2 regions of the Salinibacillus aidingensis genome follow, and region 2 is predicted to be linked to the other one. Evidence: riboswitches for the same ligand, from Rfam matches in the RefSeq annotation. Region 2 holds a riboswitch; the other holds the start of a gene.
What was found. Region 2 has a riboswitch for S-adenosylmethionine ahead of ACZ5OK_RS13385 (methionine ABC transporter ATP-binding protein). Riboswitches for the same ligand answer to the same signal wherever they lie in the genome.
Positions count from the first base shown of each region.

Region 1 (3,156 bases), 1.3 Mb from region 2:
AGCGGATCCGGAGCTGATGTAGCTGCATCAACCTATGGGGGATGGCTCGAGTATTCTGCTTTTCAGGCAGACTGGCTCCTTGATCAAATGCAGCAGACCTCTGTCAGGGCTCTGGTTGATCAGCCATGGCCGTATTTATCCATTCGCTCTATAAATCCGCCCGATGGACTTCGCCTCTGTACCGGGTGGACCGGAAAAGCGGCTTCAACAGGGCCGATGATCAAACAGCTGAAGCATGGACAGCAGGAACATCGAAACATTTACCATACCTTCGTGGAAGAAAGCCATGAGGCGGTAAAAGGACTGGTCAGAGGTTTTGACGAAAATGACCTTCCATTGTCCTTACAGAGTTTAAAGAAAAATCGCGCCATCCTTGTAAAATTAGGAAAAGAAGTGGGTATGCTAATAGAAACACCAATATTGGCAAGTTTATCCGAGTTAGCGGAGCAAATAGGAGGAAGTGGTAAATCCTCTGGTGCAGGTGGCGGAGATTGTGGCATCGCGTTTGTTCGCTCACAGCGTCAGGTTGAAGAGTTATGGGAAGCCTGGAGAGAAGCAGGGATTGAACCTTTAAATCTGGATGTTGACCACGATGGAAGCACCTGGCACGAGTAAGCCGATTTACCTCTCTTGCTGGTGAAACCGACTTTTTCTGCAAGGAGGAAGCGACATGGATAACATTGAGGTCAGGATTACCCGTCAGGATCATCCTGAGTCAGAGCCCTATGAAGAAACGTTTTCCATTCCTTATCGATCCAATATGAACATTATTTCTGTTCTGATGGAAATCCGGCAAAATCCGGTGACAAAGGATGGGAAGCAAACCACTCCTGTGCAATGGGATATGAATTGTTTAGAGGAGGTTTGCGGGGCCTGCTCCATGCTGATTAATGGCAAGCCCAGACAGGCCTGTTCAACATTGGTTGACCAGCTGGAGCAGCCGATTACCCTTGCCCCAATGACTACCTTTCCGGTTATAAGGGATTTATTTATCGACCGTGGGAAAATGTTTGATGCGTTAAAGCGTGTAAAGGCATGGATTCCGATTGATGGAACCTATGACATTGGTCCGGGTCCACGCATGAATGAAAATACCCGACAATGGGCCTATGAGTTATCCAAATGCTTCACGTGTGGGGTTTGTCTTGAAGCCTGTCCAAACGTGAACGAAAAAACTGACTTTTTAGGACCTTTCGTATTTGCACAGATTCGTCTGAAAAATGTACATCCCACAGGCGAAATGAATAAAGAAGAGCGTTTGGAAGCCTTTATGGGAGAAGGTGGACTTGAAGAATGCGGAAACTCGCAAAATTGTGTTCAATCCTGTCCTAAAGGAATTCCACTGACTACATCCATTGCAGCCATCAACAGAGAAGCTACGGTGCAGTCGTTTAAAAGCTTTTTTGGGTAAGCGGCTGTCTCCTGATTTCTAATGATATTAAAAAGAAATGGGGTAAAATTTTCACTCCTTTTAGGGAAGTAATCCAATTGGTATGGTTGACATTTTTTCTTTTATGATTTATGATTTTTCTAACAATTTTATATAGGAATCTTATCCAGAGAGGTGGAGGGAAATGGCCCTTGGAAGCCTCGGCAGCAGGTTCTTTTTTGAAAGAATACTGTGCCAAATCCATCAAGTCAGTGTGCTTGAAAGATAAGAGGACGAGTCGATTACAGTGGTTTCAACTCTCTTCTTATTGGAAGAGAGTTTTTTCTTATCCAGCAAATCATAAAAAAAGCTATTTGTGGATTAGAAAACAAGAGAGGCCACGTCCGGCTCCAGCGCCCAGCGACTAGCGTGACTTCCTTCACCTCCGTCCGATAAGTCAACATCGACTCACGCTGTTCGTCGTGTTTCCTTTATCTCCTACGGTTCAGTTCAGTCCGTACGTCGCTAAACGGGCGCTTCCGCCTTTGATTTTTTACATAACAACACAACAGGGAGTGGAGAACATGAAATATGGATTCTGGTTACCGATTTTTGGAGGCTGGCTTCGAAATGTAAAGGATGAACAGATGCCGCCTACCTATGATTATGCAAAAGAAGTGATTCAGTCAGCAGAGAAGTGGGGATATGATACAACCTTAATCGCTGAGTTATATTTAAATGATATTAAAGGAATTGAGCACGATTCACTGGAAGCCTGGACGACAGCTGCGGCATTGGCTGCTGTGACGGAAAAAATCGAAATTATGACGGCTGTCCGGCCAGGGTTTCATCATCCGGCAGTGACCGCAAAACAGGCGGCCAATATTGATCACATCAGTAAGGGGCGTTTTACGTTAAATATCGTGTCCGGCTGGTGGGAAGGGGAGTCCAGACAATACGGCGGGGCTTTCACGAGACACGATGAACGCTATGACCGGACAACTGAATTTCTTGATATTCTTAAAGGAATGTGGACGGAAGATTCGTTTTCCTATAATGGGGACTTCTATCAGGTAGAGGATGCGAAACTGGCCCCTAAACCTGTGCAAAAGCCGAACCCTGTCCTTTATGCAGGGGGAGAGAGTGAAAAAGGCAAGCAGGTGATTTCCTCAGCCTGCGATGCGTATGTCATGCATGGAGGAACGGTAGATGAGGTCGCCAGTAAAATTCAGGATATGAAAAATCGCAGAACAGCAGCAGGGAAGGAGCCCTTGCAATCATTTGGGATGGCAGCATATGTCATTTGCCGGGATACTGAAGAAGAGGCACTGAAGGAACTGGAACGGATTACGACCGTTGAGGATATGAGCGGATATGCAGGCTTTAAAGATTTCACTTCCAAATCCGAGCTTGAGCAAAGGATTCAGTTGCAGGATTATTCGGTTTCCAATCGTGGGTTACGGCCTAATCTTGTCGGAACTCCTGATCAGATTGCCGAGAGAATTTTAGAATACGAGCAAGCCGGAGTAGACTTACTGTTATTACAGTGTTCACCGCAATTAGAGGAACTGAAGCGATTTTCCAATCAGGTTATGCCACTGGTAGAAGAATTACGGGCAAAGGTTCAAAACTAATCTTAAGGAGTGTTTAGATGAGTAAGGTGTATGTCATCCATGAAAATGAAGAATGGACGGAGCATTTATTTAAGAGATTGGAAGAGTTGGAGATTCCCTATGAAGACTGGCTGCTTGATCACGGGTCCATTGATTTGACCGAGGAACCCCCTG
Region 1 covers NZ_AP043759.1:1,197,038-1,200,193, forward strand. Annotated here, with positions in the region: gene ACZ5OK_RS06545 (phosphomevalonate kinase) at 1-615, shown strand, start outside; gene sdhB (succinate dehydrogenase iron-sulfur subunit) at 671-1,411, shown strand; SAM riboswitch class I at 1,550-1,661, shown strand; gene ACZ5OK_RS06555 (LLM class flavin-dependent oxidoreductase) at 1,954-3,003, shown strand; gene ACZ5OK_RS06560 (ATP-grasp domain-containing protein) at 3,021-3,156, shown strand, end outside.
Region 1: another riboswitch for S-adenosylmethionine. It lies ahead of ACZ5OK_RS06555 (LLM class flavin-dependent oxidoreductase); the one in region 2 lies ahead of ACZ5OK_RS13385 (methionine ABC transporter ATP-binding protein).

Region 2 (3,156 bases):
GGCAAAAGAACCTTAAATACGATGTGTCTCGTTTTTGCTCCCATTGCTCTGGCTGCTTCAATTACCCCCTTATCCACCTCCTTCAGTGCAATTTCCACAAGCCTTGCATAAAATGGTGCAGCCCCAATGATAAGAGCTGGTAAAGCTGCCTTTGGTCCTCTAATTGTTCCCATCAGCCAATCTGTAAAAGGGAATAAGAGGAGGATCAATATAATAAACGGTATCGCACGAAAGACATTCACAATAGTAGCTGTAATAAAATTCAAACTCCTGTTAAGTATGCCCTGGCGATCCGTCAAAAACAGTAATAATCCAAGTAAAATTCCGAGAATCAATGTTCCAAGGACTGATATCCCTGTCATATAAAGTGTTTGATTTGTCGCGACTTTCAAATCTTCCATAACAACGTTCGGAAACAATTCTCTAAGCATTCTCTTCTACCTCCAGTTCTACCGAGGTTTGCTGTATATATTTAATAGCTTCATTCACTACTTCTTCTGGACCATCCATATGGACATACAAAGTACCATAGGCTCCATCTTTAGTCTGCGTAATGTTCCCCTGTAAAATATTGATTTCAACATTAAACCTTTTTACAAGTTTACTGATTATAGCCTGATTTGCTGTTTCACCAACAAAGTGAAGCCGGAGAACCTTGCCAGATTCATAATTCTTCACGAAATAATGAATGGGGCTCTGCTCCACCTGTTCGCCCATCACCTGCTGTACAAAACGGCGAGTCGTTTTCTCTTTCGGATGCATAAAGACCTCCAGAACCTCACCCTGCTCGATGACTTTCCCATTATCCATAACGGCAACCTGCTGACAAATCTTTTTAATGACATGCATTTCGTGTGTGATGACAATAATGGTAAGCCCAAGCTTTTGATTAATGCTCACCAGCAGATCCAAAATATCATCGGTTGTTTGCGGATCCAGCGCAGAAGTTGCTTCGTCACACAAAAGAACTTTCGGATCATTGGCAAGGGCTCTTGCAATTCCCACTCTTTGCTTTTGCCCTCCACTTAACTGTGAAGGGTAGTAATCTTCTCTGCCTGCAAGACCAACAAGCTCAATCAGCTCCTGAACCTTGCTTTTCCGTTGTTCCTTTGGTATCCCGGCAATTTCAAGTGGAAAGGCGATATTGTCAAATACAGTTCTGGACCACAGGAGATTGAAATGCTGAAAAATCATTCCAATTTTTTGTCTTTCATTACGTAATTCTTTATTACTTAAATTCGTCATGTCCTTTTCATTCATGATGATTTTGCCGTCTGTCGGCTCTTCCAAACGGTTAAGCAGACGAATAAATGTACTTTTACCGGCACCACTATAGCCGATAACTCCAAAGATTTCTCCCTGATTTATCGAAAGGTCTATGTTATCAACGGCCGTTACATCATCCCGGTTTTTACTTTTATATATTTTTGAAAGGTTTTTAATGGAAATCACTTTTACTCACCCTCTTCATGATTGCGTTTTGATTAGAACAAAGGCGGAAGCGCCCGTTTAGCGACGTACGGACTGGACTGAGCCGTAGGAGATAAAGGAAACACGACGAACCTTGTAAGTCAATGTTGACTTATCGGACGGAGGTGAAGGAAGTCTCGCTAGTCGCTGGGCGCCGGAGCCGGACGTGGCCTCATTTGTTTTTCTTATCCACAATTTGCCTATTTTATAATTTCCTAAACAATTATTAAAAAGCTTTTCCGTTCACAAGAGAACAGAAAAGCCTGGATTATCTTCTGTTCTCTTATCTGTCAAAGCTATACGCTTTGCAGGAATTGGCACCTTCTCAAACAAAACATTTTTGTCTGATGGTTGCCGGGCTTCATCAGGCCAGTCCCTCCGCCACTCGTGATAAGAGATCTATTCACTTATTCAATTAAAAATCCCTCTTCCATAAGAAGAGGGATAAACACAAACCGATTATCTCTCTTCTTATCTATCAAAGCCAGCGCTCTAACTTTGAAGGATTTGGCACCGTTTCAAATCATAGACAAAGAATGATTTGAAGGTTGCCGGGCTTCACAGGGCCAGTCCCTCCACCTCTCTTGATAAGACGAGATTCATATTTTTATTGAATAATTGATATATTAGCATAGTCTGTTAGAACCAGTCAACAGTTTTCGCTGAATATCTTTTGTTTTTTCACGTATTTATTTCCCGGGAAATCTGACATATGCTGTCATTCTTTGTCAGCTGTATACTTAAGCAGTTTCTCATACATAAATGGGACAGAATGGAATGCATAGGTTTTATCTAAAATCTGTCCTTCCTGTATAATAGCCAGACATGGAACACTTTCAATTTGATAGTTCTGCATAAAACCAGGGAACAGCGAGGCATTCATCGTATGAAAGTCTGGGAGATTTTCTATATTCTCCAGCGTCTCCAGCATTTTCCCCGCCACTTTACACGTCCCGCAAAAAGGTGTGTATAGAAAAATAAATTGCTTATATTGACTTTCCAGAATAATGGGCAAGTCTTTTTCGTTAATTTCCTGCATGATAACCATACCCCTTTAGAAAATCCGTGTGTACTTTAAGATTTGCGGATGCTAAGACAGAGGCTAATTCATGATTCGGGGTTGTTTCTACTTCCCGAAAAGAACGATCTACATATAAATGAATAGCATGGGGGAGCTCTTGTCTAAGTTGATTTCTGAGCTTATGTCCAGGATCATCTGCATCCACTAAAATATAAACTTCCTTGTCATTCAGGAAGTGTTCGTCTACAAGAGCTTCCAACCGATCCATACTTATCGTACCATTTGTGTAAAGAATCTGCAGAGGCTCGTTGATTATTTCTTTCACTTTTTTATAATCGGAACGCCCTTCGACAATGATGACTTTCTCTACCTCGATCATAACAATCACCACAACATTATATGTAATTATTAATCTTATAGATAGGAAAATTATAAGGCATTTACTGGCCGCTTATCCCCCACTTTGTCTTGTTAGGTTACCCTTAAGATTTGAAGTACGGGATTACGGACGGTTAATGCGTAATAAAAAGGCAGCGTGTGCACACTGCCTGTCTCTTTAAGCCACATATTATTCTTCTTCGTTGACCATTTTTTCATACGCTTCTGCTGACATTAATTGGTCTAACTTTGGCTCTCCGTCCGGTTCAATAACGATCATCCATGCT
Region 2 covers NZ_AP043759.1:2,509,089-2,512,244, forward strand. Annotated here, with positions in the region: gene ACZ5OK_RS13380 (methionine ABC transporter permease) at 1-431, opposite strand, end outside; gene ACZ5OK_RS13385 (methionine ABC transporter ATP-binding protein) at 424-1,452, opposite strand; SAM riboswitch class I at 1,751-1,867, opposite strand; SAM riboswitch class I at 1,939-2,064, opposite strand; gene ACZ5OK_RS13390 (thioredoxin family protein) at 2,189-2,509, opposite strand; gene ACZ5OK_RS13395 (toprim domain-containing protein) at 2,496-2,870, opposite strand; gene gcvH (glycine cleavage system protein GcvH) at 3,060-3,156, opposite strand, start outside.